3 regions of the Bacillus sp. URHA0034 genome follow, and region 2 is predicted to be linked to each of the others. Evidence: riboswitches for the same ligand, from Rfam matches in the RefSeq annotation. Region 2 holds a riboswitch; each other region holds the start of a gene.
The links. Region 2 has a riboswitch for glycine ahead of ACZ9EE_RS27940 (amino acid permease). Riboswitches for the same ligand answer to the same signal wherever they lie in the genome.
Positions count from the first base shown of each region.

Region 1: it holds a riboswitch for glycine, as region 2 does, so the genes downstream of both, ACZ9EE_RS05075 (amino acid permease) here and ACZ9EE_RS27940 (amino acid permease) in region 2, are expected to answer to the same signal.
Region 3: it holds a riboswitch for glycine, as region 2 does, so the genes downstream of both, gcvT (glycine cleavage system aminomethyltransferase GcvT) here and ACZ9EE_RS27940 (amino acid permease) in region 2, are expected to answer to the same signal.

Region 1 is NZ_JBWCDK010000002.1:577,641-584,481, forward strand. It holds gene ACZ9EE_RS05065 (DHA2 family efflux MFS transporter permease subunit) at 1-284, shown strand, start outside; gene ACZ9EE_RS05070 (L,D-transpeptidase family protein) at 404-1,165, opposite strand; gene ACZ9EE_RS05075 (amino acid permease) at 1,549-2,913, opposite strand; glycine riboswitch at 3,076-3,153, opposite strand; gene ACZ9EE_RS05080 (AAA family ATPase) at 3,435-5,135, opposite strand; gene ACZ9EE_RS05085 (hypothetical protein) at 5,364-5,648, opposite strand; gene ACZ9EE_RS05090 (DHA2 family efflux MFS transporter permease subunit) at 5,789-6,841, opposite strand, start outside.
Region 2 is NZ_JBWCDK010000002.1:5,330,488-5,337,328, forward strand. It holds gene ACZ9EE_RS27925 (glutamate synthase-related protein) at 1-1,433, shown strand, start outside; gene ACZ9EE_RS27930 (MFS transporter) at 1,684-3,033, opposite strand; gene ACZ9EE_RS27935 (DEAD/DEAH box helicase) at 3,420-4,865, shown strand; glycine riboswitch at 5,092-5,194, shown strand; glycine riboswitch at 5,198-5,254, shown strand; gene ACZ9EE_RS27940 (amino acid permease) at 5,542-6,841, shown strand, end outside.
Region 3 is NZ_JBWCDK010000002.1:4,685,191-4,692,031, forward strand. It holds gene comGB (competence type IV pilus assembly protein ComGB) at 1-552, opposite strand, end outside; gene comGA (competence type IV pilus ATPase ComGA) at 539-1,624, opposite strand; gene ACZ9EE_RS24560 (YqhG family protein) at 1,790-2,581, opposite strand; gene ACZ9EE_RS24565 (DEAD/DEAH box helicase) at 2,559-4,247, opposite strand; glycine riboswitch at 4,457-4,545, shown strand; gene gcvT (glycine cleavage system aminomethyltransferase GcvT) at 4,705-5,808, shown strand; gene gcvPA (aminomethyl-transferring glycine dehydrogenase subunit GcvPA) at 5,830-6,841, shown strand, end outside.

The DNA of each region.
Region 1 (6,841 bases), 4.8 Mb from region 2:
TTATGACAACTAGGTCAGGGGTACATTATGGTGAATATATTAGTACCATGACTAGCGCGAATCCCTTCATTGCGGGTCAATTTTCACAGCTTACTCAAAGCTTAGGAGCTTTAACACACATGCCGGCTGCTGGGAAACCACTTACTACCTATTTGCTTTATGGTCAAGTAATGCAACAAACAACAATAGATGGGATTAATGATGCATTTATTGTGGCAACACTGATTGCTTTTGTAGCCTTGGTTTTAGTTTTCTTTGTAAAACGGGCACAGATAAAAAAGTAAAATATTAATTGGATAGAGGCTTTCCAAGAGACTAATTCTTTGGGAAGTCTCTATTTTATTGTACATTGAATAATAAAAAGCCGCTCAGCAAAACTGAGCGGCTTAGAAAATGAATGACCTTATAGTCCAAGGGCTTTTCTCGTATTTGGTCCTACCACGCCATCTACTTGCAGGTGATTAGTTCTTTGGAAGTTTCGGACTGCGCTATCGGTGTTTGCCCCAAAGATGCCATCATACCCTTTGGTGTTGTAGCCTAGTGCTGTGAGTTTTTTCTGAAGCGTTACAACAGCTGGCCCGCGACTACCTTTTTTTAGGGTTTCCCCGATTGTAGTAACAGGGACAGAAGGTGTACCTTTCCCGCTTTTCAATCCATTTGCCACTGCGATTGCGTCGAAGGAGCTTTTGGATGTTGTAATGACAACCGGTGTATTAACTGGCACCTGATTGAATAGCCACTCTACTTCATTATCATACATTCGGACACAGCCGCTGCTCACATATCCTCCAATAGAACTTGGGTTATTGTTCCCATGAATCCCGTAGGTTGTTCCCCATGTTCCACGGGCATTTAAACCCATCCAGCGGTTACCTAGTGGATTGCGCGGGTCTCCTCCTGGAATGTGACCTTTGTAGTATGGACGGTTAACAATTTTGTTAACAATTTTGAATTTGCCTTCTGGTGTTAGTGAACTACTTCTTCCTGTTCCTACTTTGAATTGTTTTTTCAAGACGCCGTTTTCATAGTAAGCCAGCTGGTTGTTTGCTTTGTTAATGATAATAAACTTGTTGACGGTAGCGGCCGAACTAGAAGGTACACCAAAACATAAGCTAAACAACATAAGAAAAGCCAAACTAACAAAGATTAACCATTTTCTTTGCAAATTGATCCCCCCATCACCCATTAAATTGACTAATCCGTGTATTTTATGTTTGCTGGCATATCCACATTACAAATTTGTTAGTAATATAACAATCTAGTTTTCTGTGTTACGCCAACATTTCCATATTATTAATATTTCTACATATTTTACCTTTTCTCCTTTATAACGAACAAAAAAATATCCTTTTTTTATTTTGAAAGGCAGGTTTTGATTAACTGCCCCTTCCTTTTTACATATTGCTACATACTTAATCGGAGTTACTTTCCCCTTTTTAATTAAGTGCTTTTTAGTACAGAAATAATAAATCAATAGATTTAAATAACCACAAAAAAACTAACCCACTATTATGTATGGGTTAGTTCTTTCAGATTAGTTAATAATCGTTATGCCGAAACTCTAATATTCTTATCCTTTTTTCTATTAAACGAATACAAGATAAATAAAAGAATAAACCATATTGGTGTTAAAAATAAAGCAGTACGAGTAGCTTCAGCAAATAGCATGACAATTAGAATGAAAGCAAATAAGGCTAAGACCGCATAATTAATAAACGGTGTAAATGGTGCTTTAAAGGTCGATTTTTTTCGAAGATCTGGCCGTAGTTTCCGATACCGTATATGACAAACTAAGATAATCCCCCAAACCCAAATAAAGCAAATCGCACTTATCGTTGTCACGATACCAAAAGCTTGTTCAGGAATTACCTTGCTTAAAAGGGCTCCGCTTGATAGAACAAGTGCTGAAACAAATAAAGCATTACTTGGTACATGATTTTTATTTAATTTTGCAAATTGGGATGGACCTTGGGCTTTAGAGCTTAAATTAAATAAGATTCGGCTGGTTGAAAACAAACCACTGTTGCAGGCCGATGCTGCAGATGTTAAGACAACAAAATTAATAATTCCTGCCGCAATCGGAATTCCTACTAAACTAAATGTCTTTACAAAAGGGCTGTTTTCTGCATTCAATTGTGTCCAAGGATTGATACATAAAAGGATAAACAGTGCTCCCACATAGAAAAATAGAATTCTTAACGGAATTTTATTGATCGCTGACGGGATATTTTTTTGAGGATTTGATGTTTCCGATGCTGATACACCCACCAATTCAACCCCTACATAGGCAAATACCACCATTTGAAAAGAAAGTAAGAAACCTGACACACCATGTGGGAATAGTCCGCCATATTCCCAAATATTTTTTACTGAAACGGCAGCCACATCTGTTTTAAACCCTATGACTAATAAAATAACTCCTATCCCGATTAAAGCAAGAATCGTAATGACTTTAATTAAAGCAAACCAAAATTCTAATTCGCCAAATAGTTTCACTGTTAATAAATTCAAACCTAATAATAGTACTAGGCAGACGATGGCTGGAACCCATTGCGGTATATTAAACCAATATTGTACATATACACCAACGGCTATAATATCCGCCATGGCTGTCATGATCCAACAAAACCAATACGTCCACCCCGTTACAAATCCGGCCCATGGTCCAATGTAGTCTTCCGCAATATCTGTAAAAGATTTATAACCTGCTTTTGATAAAAGAAGTTCTCCTAAAGCCCTCATTACAAAGAAACAGGCGATGCCGACAATTACATAGGCAAACATAATCGATGGACCAGCTAACTGTATGGCCCTGCCTGAACCTAAAAATAACCCTGTTCCAATCGTACCGCCAATCGCAATCAGTTGTACGTGTCTGTTTTTTAAATCCCTTTTTAATTCTTGTTGTGCCACTTAAAACTCCCCCTAATGGTAGTAATAGTACTTCTTGTACTTGTGAAGCAATGAACAAGAAGCAAACCAATAAAAAAGAGACTGGAATATCTCCAATCTCTCAGGGCGTAAGAATAACAAAAATTATCTATTACTCTTTTGGGATAGAATAATAAATAGTCTTCGTACTCTTCTGTCCTTTTGCCTGAGATTGTGAACCCTTCGGCGCCGCAAGTGTGCGGTCTCTCCAGAAGCTGCTCCTGCTATAGTGTGATCCATAGCAATCATAGCTTGCTAAATATGTAGTTAGTAAGTTTGAAAAAGTGAATCAATTTCAAACTATCGCTGAATAATTTATTATTTTAGTAGTATTTGTTCTAATTGTCAACATATAAAATTATCTGCTAAGAACCTTACCCGGAAGACCGGCTTTACCCACAAAAATAGATGGTGAATAACACCATCTATTTTTGATATTCTGCATATTGAGACACTTTCTTCGATGTCTTGATGAGTTCTAACCTCAAATGCATTAATCTCCTCTACTCATTTTTTTCCTCAGATGGGGCATCGAGCAAATTTAGATTCTGTGATTCTAGAACTTCAGCTCGGCTTTGACCATACAGCCCGACATAGATATGCTCAATCTCTTCGCCGGTTAGATCGCCACGCTTTAAAAGCTCCTCAGCAATTCTGTGAACAAAATCAGCGTTATCATTCACAAGCTTCTTTACTTTCGTCATTTCACTCTTTAGGAGTTCATTGATTTTGCCGCGCAGCGCTCTAAGACCATCTGTGCGCGAACCGACGGCGAGCCAGCTGAACAATTCCTCACCCATACCGACAATCCCTAGATAGGCACCGGCTAGTTCTGTTGCCTGTCTCAAGTCGGAAGTAACCCCGTTTAATTTTTTATTTAAAAACTCCTCTTCCACCGCACGTGCTGCCAAACATACTTGGATTTCCGCTAATATTTCTTTATCGGTGCGATTATATCGTTCATGCGTTGGCTTAGTAGCTGCAAGACCAAGTGCACCGCCCCTGCGGATAATCGTTACTTTCCATACTCGTGCATGAGGCTTAAGCAGGAACTGTGCGACGGCATGACCAGCCTCATGATAAGCAACATTCCTTTTTTCATCTTCACTCATGGACCTTAACGGCTGTTTAAGCCCCCATTCATAGGTCTCCATTGCGGCACGGAAATCTTCATAGCTTGTAACTTGGGCTCCGCGTTGATGGGCGATAACGACCGCTTCGTTAACGATATGCTTGATTTGTGCTGGGGAGTAGCCAATGGTATCAAGTGCTGCCCGTTCAGGGGTAATAGAAGAGTCTCTTTTCACCTTTTCAAGGTAGTATTGGAAAACGTCAATTCGGCCATCATAGTCAGGGGAATCAACCCAGAGTTTTCGGTCAAAACGGCCTGGACGGAGCAGTGCTTGGTCAAGTACATCGGGAAGGTTCGTTGCCCCAACCGTTAAGACAGCAGGCCGGTCTGCCCTTTTTTTACGAAGTCCCACCGTACGAAGGAGCTTGGAGAACCAGTTATTATCAATGTTTGGCGGATCCATCTGCAAGAGCAGTTCATTTAAAAGACCCGAACCACCCATCCCCATCATTCCGCCCATCATTCCACCGGCACCGCCTCCTGCCTGACGGCTCATACCGATTGCATCAATTTCATCTATAAAAATAATGCATGCGCCATACACTTTTGCCAGCTTTCGGGCCTTCTTATATAGCCCCATTACTTTAAGATTACCAACACCAAAAAACATATTTTGAAAACTTGGGGCCGAGGCATAAGCAAAAGGTACTTGGGCCTCATTTGCAATTACCTGGGCTAGATAGGATTTCCCAGTCCCTGGCGGTCCACATAAGAGTAAGCCACGGATAGCCTCCCCGCCCATTTCCTTGAACTCTTTTACCCCCTTTAAGAGGGTAACAATCCTCTTGGCATTTTCGACAATCTCGGGGTTACCCCGGTAATCGTCCCAAGTGGAGCCGGTTTCCCCTGGCAGGATCCAATAGGTTCTACCGCGGGCAAGGAACCAAAAAAGGGCAACAAACTGGATAATCATGAATAGCATGGCAAAGAGCAGCTGCAGTAACAAACTAACAATACTTATCACGACACCCCAAACTGTTGGCCCACTATTAAGCAAATATATACTTATAATGACCACAGCTGCGACCCAGAGGATGATTTTACGCCATTTTACCCATCGATATTTCCTCATGGCTCCACACTCCTTTCTGAATATTTAGAATATTTTTTCGTTACTAGACCGTTATAAATGTTAGGCCTCCAAATTATTTAATCTAGAATACTGATATTTATTCCTATTTCCGACTAGTCATACCTATCGAAAAAGGTAAATTTATCAGTTGAATTGACAAAGTTTGCTTTCTCCCTAGAATTAATGTAAAAAACCCTCCAATCAGCATAGGAGGGTTTCTAACAGGGATTATTTAAATTTTTTTATAATGTCTAATAAATACTTAATTGCAACAGCTAAACCGCCAACGAAAAAGAATGCTATTAAAATCCACCCAGAAGGGTCGATTGGGAACATAGAAATGAGGAAGTTCAAAGGAATAACGTAATATAATAAATCCTTCAAATATCCTAAAATAAAATCTGAAGTGAGCGTGCCTTTCCAGAATGACTTTAAAAATCCTAATAATAGATCGAGAATCATTAGTCCAAAAACGGCCCACATTGTATAAAGCATCCAATCTGATAGTATCATTTTTTCATCACCACCTTGATACATCATATGCTTGTAACAGAGGCAGGTGAGAGTACTTGGAAACTTTTGTTCACAGAATATTCATAAATTAAGGAGGGTATGAAAAAAAGGATGCCCAACGATGGACACCCTCCTATTAGTTAATTTTCTGCAAGTTTGTTAACAACTTTTTTGTCTGAAGCCTTCAACTCTTCAGGATCTTCAGCTTGTTTCGCCCGTTTAATAAAAAAGGCAAGTACTAAAGCAATAAGAGCAATCCCAACAGAAACAAGGAATGAATCGTTAATCCCTTCTAACATAGCCTTCATGGCAATTTGCTGCTTCATTTGGGCTACCATTTCCGCTGTCGGTTTTCCTGTAACATGTTTCATCGCAGAATCAGCCAGTTCAGTAGCATGTGTTTTCGTGCGGTTCGACATGATCGTAATCAAAAGAGCCGAACCAATCGCACCTGATACTTGTTGTAACGTGTTATTCATTGCGGTACCATGCGGATAATAACGTGAAGGAAGCTGATTCAATCCGTTTGTCATGACCGGCATCATGACCATCGACATACCAAACATACGTGCTGAGTAAATAAGCATTAATTCCGTATAGGTGGTTTCTAATGTTAATGTACTAAACATATAGCTTGTAAAGATGGTAATGGATAGACCGATCACTGCAAGAACTCTGCCGCCGAATTTATCGAATAATTTCCCTGTGATTGGGCTCATAATCCCCATTAAGATCGAACCAGGAAGCATCAATAACCCTGATTTTAGCGGTGTGATGCCACGAATGCTTTGCACGTATATAGGTAATAGCAGCATGGCTGAAAACATCGCCATGGCAATTACGATTGAAATAACAGATGAAAGTGCAAACATCGGATATTTATAAACTCTAAAATTCAACATTGGCTTTTCAAGTTTGTTTTGACGAAGGACAAACCATACCAAGCTGATTGCCCCAATGATAATCGTTGCATAGACTTGCGGGCTATCCCAGCCCTTATCACCGGCAGAACTGAATCCATAAAGTAATCCACCAAATCCGACACTTGATAATAATAATGAAAACTTATCAAGACGAAGATCAACCTTGCCTTTTTTATCTTTTAATAAGAAAATAGCAATGACAAGAATCAAAGCGGCAATTGGCGAAACAAGATGGAACAAAATTCTCCAGCTATTATGTTCAATTAAGTA
Region 2 (6,841 bases):
AAAAGATTGGCCCGGAATTCAGGCAATATTGGTTTGATGATGACAATAGTGGAAAACCATTTTCACGAACAGATTTTTTAGGGATTGTTTTTTCTGCCAAATATCGAAGTGATCTTTTAAGTTTCGGTTCCAAACGTGACTTTGATAAGCAAGGTTTTTATATTGCAAATGGTTTGTTTCCCTTATTAAATGAAGAGTTAAGGGTTGACAATCAAGAAAATGTCCACTCTATGAAATATAAAATTGATCATGAAGGATTGTTTACTCGTCACGAACAGCTAGAAAAGGACCAAACAACACGTTGGCTTTACCATGAAGAAGAGACAATCATCGTTGGCGGTAATCGGAAAGTTCCATGGAGACTTCGCGGTCCATTTGGAGCCTCTGCCACATCTTACGGAGCAGTCGGCGAAAACTATATCCTTTCAACAGGTCATGGCAGCCGTATGGCCGGTGGTTCATGGATTAATACGGGCGAGGGCGCAGTTGCACCAGAGCATTTAGAAAGTGGTGTAGATGTGGTCGCTCAAATTGGTCCTGGAATATTTGGCTTCCGCGATGACGAAGGGAATTTTTCCATAGATGAATTTAAGTTTAAAGCCCAGGAACCGAATATAAAAGCGTTTGAGCTTAAGTTCGGCCAGGGGGCAAAAATCCGTGGCGGACATCTGGAGGGATCGAAGGTTACAACGAAGGTAGCAAACATTCGTAAGGTTCCAGTGGGGAAAACCATTAATTCACCAAATCGCTTTCCATTTTTGCATAATTCGCTCGAAACGTTGCAATTTATCAAAATGCTGCAAGATGAAGGTGGAAAACCTGTCGGAATCAAAATTGTCGTTGGACATCCATCCAACTTGGACGAATTTTTCGAGACCATGAATAAGCTTCGGATTTATCCGGACTTTATTACGGTTGATGGCGGAGAAGGTGGAACAGGCGCCACTTACAAATCAATGGCAGATACTATGGGGCTTCCCTTATATCCCGCTTTAATTGCGGTTGTTGATAAGGCCTATCAGTTTGGTCTGAGAAATAAGCTGAAAATTTTTGCATCAGGAAAGTTAATTTCAGCCGATAAAATTGCTATTGCCCTTGCGATTGGTGCAGATGCGGTGAACTCTGCACGAGGATTTATGATTGCTAACGGCTGTATCATGGCTCTTCAATGCCATACGGGTAAATGCCCTACAGGCGTAACGACCACTGATCAAAAATATCAAGAAGCCCTTGTACCAGAGGAAAAGAAATGGAGAGTCATGAACTACATCATTAATGTTCGTCAAGGTTTGTTTGCCTTAGCTGCCGCTTGTGGAATTGATAGCCCCCGTAAATTCAATCGTGATCACATTGTATTTAAAGATGTCGATGGAAAAATAAAAAGGTTATCAGAACTGTTTCCAATTCCTGATTCTTCGGCGGAATTATTTTAAAAGAACTTTATAGATTGGTACTATCTGTTGATGGAAAAAATAATAGAGTGATTAATCACTGTGGCAATATATTTGGATTGCATTAAAATAGAATTGGAATTAAAAGTGGAATCATTTAAAAGTACATCATACAAATCATTCTTTTTAACGAGTTAGTTTATCCTAATAAATACAGTGGAATTTTAACATCTAGTGCTACTATTATTGAATATCAATTATAACAAAGGGACACGATTCGGTGTCCCTTTTGCTATTGACTCTGTTTCAATGACTGAGGCATCCGAATTGTCAACAGCATAATCAAGATTCCGATGATTACACAGATGATGGCCATTACATGGAAATGGCTGGTGGTAAATTGCTTCCCGAATAGGATCCCCAGTAAACTAGAAGAAAAAATCGTCCCAATGTAACGAGATGTCATAAAAAGCCCCGAAGCAGTACCTGTTTCGGCAGGAGGAATAAACGTGTAAAGGGCCGTCTGCAAACCAAGATTGTTGAAGCCGTTGCTTAATCCAAGGACCGATAAAGAAAAGAATATCCATGCCGCGGACGATGAACCGTGGATGGTAAGAAGAAGCAAAGAACCTGCAATCATGCAGGATGTCCCTGCGATTAAAGCAGGTTTCGAACCCCGATTGTCAATCCATCGACCAGCCAATGGCGAGACGATAATGCCAAAACCCGCAATGGATAGCATGATAAGACCGGTAGTCTTGGAATCGAAATGGCGAACATTTTGCAAATAGAGCGGCACCCCGAAGAAAATTGAATAGAAAATTATATTGACCAGGATAAATTGTACATACACAAAACTCATATTCAGGTTTTCTTTAAGAGTTAGTACATTAATAAATGGCTGGGTTTGTTTGCTTTCGTATGTATAAAAAACGAAAATAAAAACCATGCTTACCAAAAGTTCAACCCAGTTAACACCGGTTTCCCATGACAGCAAAAACAATAACAAACTTAAAATAGACAAAGTAAATAGAAGGATTCCAATATAATCGATGGTGACTTTCCGGCTTCTATCTCTACTATCTTTGGGAAGAATAAATAGCCCTAGAAAAAAGGCTGCCAAAATGAATGGAAAGTTGACCAAAAAGATCGCTTGCCAATCCCAGTAGTGTGTGAGAAATCCACCGATGGAAGGACCGAATGCAGCTGATACGGATGAAAAAATCGAAAGGACACCCAGTGCCTGCGCTTGGTTTTCCGTGATTGATTTGCGGATGATTCCCATTCCTGCCGGGAAAAGCGCTGAACTTCCGATTGCCTGGATGATCCTGATCGCAATCAGCCAACCAAAACTAGGAGAAAAGGGAGCGGCAATTGATGCTGCTGCAATCATAATCAGCCCAATTAAATACATTTTCTTTAGTCCAAACGCATCGCCGAGTTTTCCCATTACCGGCTGACCGATACCACTGGCAAGATAATAAGTGGAGATAAGCCATGATGCATCGGTAAATGAAAGAGAAAATTGATTTTGGATACGGGAAAGCGCGACGGCAATCATCGAAGAATTCAAGGGGTTCAGCAACGTTCCCAAAGCAACGGCAGTAATAAAAAGATAGCGGCTTTTGGTTGGTTTAGACATAATTTTCTCCTCCGGTGATTTTCTTTGTAAATGTTATTTAAATCTTATTGTAATAATGATAAAACATATTGCCAGAAAAAGGTACTCAGAGGAACTGGGCTTTCCTTTAATCAGAGATATAAAGACAAGATACAAAAAGGTAATCGGCTTTTGAGAAATGTTTTCGGAATATGCCCATTATTATACGAAGGCAAAGGAAGCTAAACGGTATCAACCCAGACATTCCTTAAAGGGAAAAGACACCTAACAAAGCAAAACATTAAAAGAAACGTTTATGCCCACGGAAGTTTCAAGTATAATGAACCATATTCAGATTATGCATATGATATTTCTTTGAGAGAAATCCTATTGGTAAGCCGGATAATACAAAAAAACGAGGTTAATACATGAGTGAAACAAAATTTGAGGATTATAAGTTAAGCGGTGAAATAAGAAGATCTTTACAGGTATTAAAATATGAAGCTCCGACAGAGGTTCAGAGTAAAGTCATACCATTAGCATTGGAAAATCAAGATCTTGTCGTCAAATCGCAAACAGGAAGCGGCAAGACTGCGTCCTTTGGAATTCCAATATGCGAAATGATTGAATGGGAAGAAAAATTGCCACAGGCCTTAATCCTGACACCAACGAGAGAGCTGGCTGTTCAGGTTCGCGAAGACATGACGAATATTGGAAGGTTTAAACGGATCAAAGCGATGGCCGTTTACGGAAAAGAACCTTTTACGAAACAAAAAGAAGAATTGAAACAAAAAACGCATATAGTTGTTGGTACCCCAGGCCGTGTGATCGATCATATTGAAAGAGAGACCCTGGTTTTAGATAAAATCAAGTATCTAGTAATAGATGAAGCGGATGAAATGCTTAATATGGGTTTTATCGATGAAGTAGAAGAAATTATCAATAAACTTCCTTTAAACAGAGTAACAATGGTATTTTCGGCAACTTTACCGAAAGATGTGGAAAATCTCTGCCATAAGTATATGAAAAATCCTATTCATGTCGAGATTGAGGCTAGTGGGATTACGACGGATACAATAGAACATCGTCTAATCGAAGTGAAGGAAGATGAAAAAATTTCACTCTTGAAAAGCCTTACCGTCGTTGAAAATCCAGACAGCTGTCTTATTTTTTGCCGAACAAAAGAACACGTCGATACGGTTTATACCGAATTGGAAAAATCCAATTATTCGTGTGAAAGACTCCATGGCGGATTAGAACAACAAGATCGGTTTGCTGTAATGGATGGTTTCAAAATGGGGAATTTCCGTTATTTAGTGGCCACCGACGTAGCTGCACGAGGAATTGATATTGATAATGTGACACTTGTTATCAACTACGATGTTCCGATGGAAAAAGAAAGTTATGTCCACCGGACAGGCCGAACCGGTCGCGCCGGTAATGAAGGAAAAGCGATTATGTTTGTGACACCTTATGAAGGAAAATTCGTTAAAGCTATAGAACGGTATATTGGCTTTGAGATTCCAATAATGGATGCACCAAATCCACATGAAGTGGCTGGTAACCAGGCTGCTTTCGACGAAAAAATAAGCGGACGGCGAGTCGTAAGAAATAATAAAACGGCAAGAATTAACCAAGATATCATGAAACTATATTTTAGCGGTGGAAAAAAGAAGAAGCTTCGAGCGGTAGATTTTGTTGGAACAATAGCGAAAATTCCTGGAGTAACTGCAGACGATATTGGGATTATTACGATCCAGGATCAAATGTCCTATGTTGATATACTAAATGGAAAAGGCTCGCTCGTGTTACAAGCTATGGAGAATGCAACCATAAAAGGAAAGAAGTTAAAAGTTAGTAAAGCCCTTAAATAATAAAAACAAACAAGGACGATAAGCCACATATATGGAGATGGATCATTTTTTTGAAAAAGCATGGCAGAATCTTGGATGAAATGTAAAGCAAGGGTAAGCTTAAGTTGAAAAGTGTGACGTTTATCTAATAGTGATATACTTTTTTGGAATAATTAATAAATTCTGATTATTAATTTGACATCATCCTTTCCGTAGAGTAGTATGTAAATTAAATGTATGATAGCGGATGAATATTATGGGAGAGACCAAACGTATTGTTTGGCACCGAAGGAGCAAGTACCCAATAAAATGGGTAATAATCTCTCAGGTAAAAGGACCATAATAGGACGCGTCTCTGGAGAGAGCCATGTGCCACCAAAGGAGTTAAACTCTCAGGTAAAAGGACAGAGGAAAGATAGAAGAACATCTATCTTTCCCCCTGTCTTTTTTTTGTTGGGAGAGATAGCACAAACTAAAAAAAGGAGGATTGTGCTATTAAATCTAAGAAGGGATGAGTCACTGGGTGAACGCTGTAGGACATGCTGGTCTTGGTAGTATTATTTTCTTTAAAATTGTAAGCGCTTTTTTAAATTAAACTTTTATTGGGGTATTAATTTGCAATGAATAGGATTTAAATTTAATAGATTTAAATTGGCGAAAATTGTAAACATCCTTGAAAAGTAAAGGGGGAAATCGAATGCAGGAACAAAAATTGGAAAGAGGCCTAAAAAACAGGCATGTACAACTAATCGCTATTGGTGGAGCCATAGGAACGGGATTATTTCTTGGTGCGGGAAAATCGATTCATTTAGCAGGACCATCGATTTTATTTGCTTATATGATTACGGGGGCCATTTGCTTTTTAATCATGCGTGCACTTGGCGAACTTCTCTTATCCAATTTGAACTATCATTCTTTTGTTGACTTTGTAAGAGACTATTTAGGTAATATGGCAGCCTTTATTACTGGCTGGACCTATTGGTTCTGCTGGATTTCTATTGCTATGGCAGACTTAACAGCCGTTGGTCTCTATACTCAATATTGGATTCCTACTGTTCCACAGTGGATGCCGGGTTTAATTGCCTTGGTCATTTTGTTAATAATGAACCTTACAACTGTTAAACTTTTTGGTGAAATGGAATTCTGGTTTGCCTTAATCAAGGTCATCGCGATTGTTGCCCTGATTGTAGTTGGTATTTTCATGATCCTTAAAGGCTTCTCTACTAATTCCGGACCTTCCGCTTTCACGAATTTATGGAAACATGGGGGAATGTTCCCGAATGGAATCAATGGATTTGTATTATCCTTCCAGATGGTTGTCTTTGCCTTTGTAGGAATTGAACTGGTGGGACTTACAGCAGGTGAGACCAAAGATCCGGAAAAAGTCATCCCGAAGGCAATCAATAATATCCCCATTCGCGTGTTTCTTTTCTACCTTGGTGCGCTAGTAGTCATCATGAGCATTTATCCTTGGAACGCCATAAATCCGGCGAAAAGCCCATTTGTCCAAGTCTTCGTTGCAGTTGGTATCGCAGCTGCTGCCGGAATTGTCAATTTTGTCGTCCTAACATCCGCGGCTTCAGCCTGTAACAGTGCGGTCTTCAGTACTAGCCGGATGGTATATTCACTTGCAAAAGATAAAAATGCACCTGAATCATTTGCTAAACTTACGTCACGAAAAGTACCTTCAAATGCCTTGTTCTTTTCAACTGTGGTAATTTTAATTGCTGTTATTTTAAACTATGTTATGCCAGAAGGAGTATTTACACTCATTACAAGTATATCAACTGTATGTTTCATCTTTATTTGGGGAATAACGGTCATCAGCCATTTAAAATACCGTAAAACAAGACCCGACCTGGCAAAAGTCAACCAATTTAAATTACCGCTTTATCCATTTTCCAATTACTTGATCCTTGCTTTCCTAGCCTTCGTTCTTGTCGTGCTTGCTTTAGCGGAAGATACCCGTATTGCCTTGTTTGTTACGCCAGTCTGGT
Region 3 (6,841 bases), 650 kb from region 2:
TCGAAATACAAAAAAATAATAAATAGTTGTCAGACCGAGGGTGGTAAGCACCATGCAAATGGCGGTTGGGAAATAATCATCAAAAGCATAGAGAACCTTCGTGAAAAAATTCTCCTTAAGTCCGAGTGAAGCAAACAGCGTGGTAAATCGTGGCAGTAAGGTGTTCTCGATGAAAACAAATAAAAACCCGGTAATAAACATCAATAACAATGGATATTGCAGTAATTTTAAAAGCTTTTGCATATCCTTATCTTTTAATAGAGCGAGTTCACTCCCTTCCAAAAGTGCTTCAGCAAAACTGCCATGCTGTTCAGCAAAGTAGACATAACCGACCAAGTCTTTGTGAAAGCCAAGGCTGTTCAATACGGCATGAAAGGGTGAGCCTTGCTTTAACTCTACTAAACATCCATTTAACTCCTCCTTTCGATTGGCTGGTAATTGTAATGCTATGGATTCAATTGCTTCTGCAATTGGATACCCGCGTAAAAGTAAATCTCCTGTTCTTCTTAAGAAATGGGCTTGTTCGTTTACAGTCCATTTATGACGGCTCATCTTCATACACCAGCCGTTCATATTCGGTTTCTTGAATATAGCCGAGAGCAATGCCCTTGTTAATAACTTCTTTTAATGTGCGGTATTTTGTGTTAGTCATTTCACCTTTGGCTGCCTTCATTACATTGTTTAAGCTCCGGCCGGATAAGAGTTCAAAAACGCTTGCTCTTTTCCAGCTGCCATAGGAATAACACAACGGCGAACACTCTCCTTCACAATAAGGGCAGGTAAGTTCTACTAATCTCTGAGCTGTAACAGCAATTAGTGTTTGCTCAACTTCTAGCCAGTTCACGCCAAATTCACGGAGACGGAAAACCGCACCTTTTGCATCTCGAGTATGCATTGTAGAAAGGACTAGATGCCCAGTGAGGGAGGCTCTAACAGCGATTTTGGCTGTTTCTGCATCCCTGATTTCACCAACCATAATAATATCGGGGTCATGGCGGAGAATCGCTTTTAAACCGGCTGCATAGGTTACACCAGCTTTTTCGTTTACTTGAACTTGCAGGACGGAGTCATAGTTTTTTTCGATAGGGTCTTCAAGAGTAATAACATTACGATGAAAGAGGTGAGCAGTCTCATTTAACAGAGAATAGAGGGTAGTTGTTTTTCCTGACCCAGTTGGACCTGTAAAAATAATTAATCCATGTGCATGTTTTAGCAGGGCTAACAGCTTTCTTGTCATAGATGGGAATAATGAAAGTCGGTGGAAGGGGATCTGCTCTTGTTGTGGTAAAAGCCGGATGACAAGGCTCTCTCTGTTGTTTGAAGGGAGTGTGGAAAGCCTAAGGCCCATTAAATGCCCGTCTACTTCACAAAAAACGGCTCCACTTTGAGGACGTCTTCTTTCTCCGATGTCCATATTCGCAGTGAATTTAAAATGTGAAATTAATCTGTCGCATTCATCTTTGGGGAGAGACAATCTGGGAATGAGTTTGTTGGTTAAACGGATTTGAACAAGTGTGTCGTTCTTTCGAGGAATAATGTGAATATCAGTTGCTTGATTTCGAACAGCATCTTTAATGATTCGATTGGCTAGTATTTCAATCGAGCTGACAATTGGGACCACCACCTTTTACTTTTTCAATAATGATAATTCGACAAGGTTCATGCTTATCCTTCTTTATTTTTAAAAAAATATAAAAATTTTAGAGGTCATTACAGTGACAGGCACCATGTGAAAATTTCACATGGTGCCTGTCACTGTAAACTACTTAAACATTGTAATAAAGTATTCTTATATAGCCTTTTCGGTTAAGTAAAAGAGTCCGCCGTTGATGAAGGAGATGTTGATTTTTGGTTCATACTGTTCTTGCAGTGCGGTTTTTTCGGTTTCATAGTTCTCATTTGCTTCTTCTTCATCTTCATAAAAATGATTTAGTAACCGCAAGTCCTGTTCCCAGCGTTGCCGTGCCGCTTCGGCCCAAGAATGGTCCTCCTCTGAGATAACGTTCCTTAAATAATTTTCAACTCGAATCATCCCGCTTTTTGGTCTAACCAACGGCGATAATGTAAAAGAGTAATCCGGGATTTTTGGGGTGAGAGATATTTCTTGTAAACGGTCATGAAAATCTTCGACCATTTGACCGTTTATAAGCTGCAGGCCGATCGACTTAAAAATATCCCGCTTTCGGTCACATTGATAAGAGATCTTTACATTCATACACAGCCATGGAAACAATGCCGTCTGGTTTTGAACGTGCTGGTGATTTTCATATAACCGAATATAACTGGCTAACTTTTTGGTTGAAGCAAAGATTTGATGAAGCCGGGGCGAACCAAAATGGATAATTTCTCCCTTCATATTTTCCGGAGCTTTTTTTTGATCGGTGATAATGGTTAAACTCATTGGATTTGGGATGCCGCCTGTTTTTTCGAGATAATGCCAGTAAAACGGTCGGTTCATCAATTCTTTATCAAGTTCAATCGTTAACTGAACGATTAAATATCCCGGTTTATTTTCAACAATGGGGCAATCGTTTGCCTGAAAATACTTGAGAAGAAAATCATGAATTTCCTGCTGCTGCATGTGACTCACCCTCCTTCATTGATTGCGCAAATTCAATCATAGATGATAAATTCTCCATCTTAATTCGCATTTCACCTTCAGAACTTGATTGACCAAAAATATCAATAAGATGGTCTTCAATATTGCCAAATTCCAGTTTTGTTAAAATATCATCTAATTCACCGATGACCTTTTCAAAAAGGTGGATTTTTTCATAAAGCAGCTTCAGAATATGTTCTTCAACTGTGCCCTTGATTGCAAAATTATAAATCATGACATCCTTTTCCTGGCCAAGACGGTGGATCCGTCCAATCCGCTGTTCAAGCCGCATTGGATTCCAGGGTAAATCAAAATTAATAATGTGGTTGCAGAACTGTAGATTGATCCCTTCTCCTCCAGCCTCAGTAGCAATTAGGACTTGTGCATGTTTCTGGAACAATTCCCGCATCCAGTCTTTCTTGCCGCGTTTGAAACCACCACGGAAAGGAACCGAGCTGATTCCGTGCTGCTTTAAATACCATTGCAAATACATCTGAGTTGCACGATATTCAGTAAAAATGATCACCTTATCATTTACCTTCTGGATTATTTCAAGCGCTTTTTCTGCCTTTGAATTTTGCTGGACAGCCTCAACCTTTTTAATTAAAAATTGGATTTGGTCCTCAAAAGCAGGTGTTGGATCCTCTTTCTTTTGCAGCATGTTTTTTAGCGTATAGAAAACAGCCTCACGGCTTGAACAAGCCTCACGCTGTAAGGTCATCACCGAAAAAGCACTTGTTTGAGCCCAATCCCCTTCATTTTTGAGAACCGATATAGAATCATAAAGATCCTTCTCAGCAGGGGAGAATTCAATCGGAATGGTTTCAACCTGTCTTTTTGTCCATTCGATACCAGTGTCGGCACGGCGATTCCGAATCATGACCTTGTTCACTAATTCTTTTAAATGCTCATCATCATTTAACGAACGGGCATCCCGTTTATATTTTTCATAAAAGGCGGTTTCACTGCCCAGGTGCCCAGGCTTTAGAAGGGAAACAAGATTAAAGATTTCTTCGATTCGGTTTTGGATAGGTGTGGCCGTTAATAACAAACAAAATTTCTTTTTAAGGTTTTGGACAAATTCGTAGTTTTTCGTTTTGTTATTTTTTAGTTTATGGGCCTCATCAATGATAATGAGGTCATAGTCCTGCTTGTAAATAATGTCCCGGTGAGGATCTCGTTTGGCCGTATCAATCGAAGAAACCACGACGTCGCATTGTTCCCAGACATAGCTTTTCCTTTGCGTAATAGCGGGAATAAAAAATTTGCTATTGAGCTCAATGGCCCATTGGGTAACCAAAGAAGCCGGGACCAGTATTAACACCTTTTTTACTAAGCCGCGGATCATATATTCTTTTAGAATTAATCCTGCTTCAATTGTTTTTCCTAGTCCTACTTCATCAGCAAGAATGGCTTTACCATTCATGTTTTCAATCACCTGTTTTGCTGTTTCAAGCTGATGTGGCAGAGGTGTTAAATTAGGAAGATGATTTGGAGCTTGCAAGCCTTCAAACTCAGGGATAACCAAATGCTTTTCCACATCGATTGCTAGTTTAAAAAGCTCCCAATTGCCCCACGGACCATCGTTGTCTATTCTATGTAAAAAATCATCCTGCCAAGAGGAATCAAATTCAATTTCAACTGACATCATTACAGCTCCTTTTCATACAGTGTTGTGTCACGTCTTTTTGCCAATCAAAAGGGATAATGGTGTTTTAATTTTCTATAAATTTATTGCCCAATGTTATAGTTTAATGATAGGATGATAATAGCTTAGAATGTTTTAAATATTTTAATAAAGTAATTTATTTTTTAAGTATAATTAGTATTACCAAATAAAAAATTATTATAATGCGGATGACAGCAAGGGGAGAGACTACGGGACGTAGCGCCGAAGGAGCAAGCAGAAATGTGAATCTCTCAGGCAAAAGAACTCTTGTTCGACGCAGCTCTGGAGAGCGCTGCAATATTAGCAGCCACCCACGGGGAAAACCGCTTTAGGTAAACTTTCTGGTGCAAGGACAGAGACCTTCTTATATTCATAGGGAGGTCTCTGTCCTTTTTTATGTTAAAAAACCTGGTTCATAAATAAGGGGGATTAATGGATGACTGAATTACAACGTACTCCGCTGTTTGAAGTGTATAAAGAATACGGAGGGAAGACCATCGATTTTGGAGGGTGGGAACTGCCGGTCCAATTTTCCAGCATTAAGGAAGAACATGAAGCGGTCCGTACTAAAGCAGGTCTGTTTGATGTCTCTCATATGGGTGAAGTAGAAGTTAAAGGGAAAGATAGTTTACCATTTTTACAAAAAATGATGACTAATGATATTTCAAAAATTAAAAATGGCGGTGCTCAATACACGGCGATGTGTTATGAAAATGGCGGAACCGTCGATGATTTACTTATTTATAAAATGGAGGACGATCATTATTTACTGGTCGTTAATGCTTCCAATATTGAAAAGGACTATAAATGGCTTATGGACCATCTAGAAGGAGAGGTCATCCTTGATAACTTATCCGACAAGACAGCCCAGCTTGCCCTTCAAGGACCGCTTGCCGAAAAAGTTCTGCAAAAGCTCGCTGGACATACAGACTTAAGTCAAATTGGCTTCTTCAAATTTCAGCAAGAGGTCATTTTAAACGATAAAAAGGCACTGGTATCCAGAACAGGATATACCGGTGAAGACGGATTTGAGGTTTACTGTGATGCTGTCGATGCTGTTGACCTTTGGAATGCCATTCTAAAGGCAGGAGAACAAGACGGAGTTCTTCCATGCGGATTAGGGGCACGTGATACCCTGCGTTTTGAATCTGTCCTAGCACTCTATGGACAAGAGCTATCCCCCGAAATTACTCCCTTAGAAGCGGGAATTGCTTTTGCTGTGAAGTTAAATAAGGAAGCTGACTTCATCGGGAAGGAAGCGTTAAAAAAGCAGAAGGAGACTGGTATAACTAGGAAATTAATCGGGATCGAGATGATTGACCGTGGCATTCCACGCCATGGATACCCTGTTTATAAAGGCGAAGAACGTATCGGTGAAGTAACTACAGGAACACAGTCGCCAACTTTGAAGCGAAATATTGGTCTTGCGCTTATTAAAACCGAATATGCCGATTTAGAATCCAAGGTTGAAGTTGAAATTCGCGGCAAACGATTAAAAGCATCAGTTGTTCCAACACCTTTTTATAAAAGAGAAAAGTAAAAACACGAGGGGAGCAAGGATATGAAACACCGCTATTTACCGATGACTGAACAAGATAAGAAGGCAATGCTCGAAACGATTGGCGTTTCTTCAATAGATGAACTGTTTAGCGATATCCCTGAAAAAGTAAGATTTAAGGGTGAGTATAACATTAAAGCGGCAAAGTCTGAGACTGCACTTATGAAAGAACTATTTAAATTAGCAGACCAAAATGCTGACCTCAAACGGAATGTGTCGTTTTTAGGTGCAGGTGTTTATGATCACTATATGCCTGTAATTGTGGACCATGTCATTTCCCGTTCTGAATTTTATACAGCTTATACACCATACCAGCCTGAAATTTCTCAAGGTGAACTTCAAGCTATATTTGAATTTCAAACGATGATTTGTGAGCTAACCGGTATGGATGTTGCCAATTCCTCCATGTATGATGGGGGCACCGCTCTTGCCGAGGCTGCTATGCTTAGTGCAGGTCATACTAAACGGAAAAAAATTGTTGTTTCTGGCGCCGTTCACCCAGAGTATCGCGAGGTTCTGAAAACATATGCAAAAGGACAGTATCTTGAAGTAGTAGAAGCCCCTATTATAGAGGGAGTAACAGATCTTGATTCCTTAAAGAATTTAGTAGACGAGGAAGTTGCAGCGGTCATCGTCCAATACCCAAACTTTTTTGGACGTTTAGAGTCGTTAAAAGAAGTGGAGGAAATTATTCATGCCCATAAAGGGATGTTCGTTGTGAATAGCAATCCCCTCTCATTAGGTGTATTAACACCACCTGGCAAGTTTGGGGCAGATATTGTCATTGGTGATGCACAGCCATTTGGGATTCCAACAGCATTTGGAGGTCCGCACTGCGGCTATTTTGCAGTTACCAGCAAATTAATGAGGAAGGTCCCGGGCCGTCTAGTCGGACAGACTATTGATGACCAAGGACGGCGCGGGTTTGTTTTAACACTTCAAGCTCGTGAACAGCATATCCGCCGTGAAAAGGCGACTTCAAACATTTGCTCAAACCAAGCTCTTAACGCCCTTG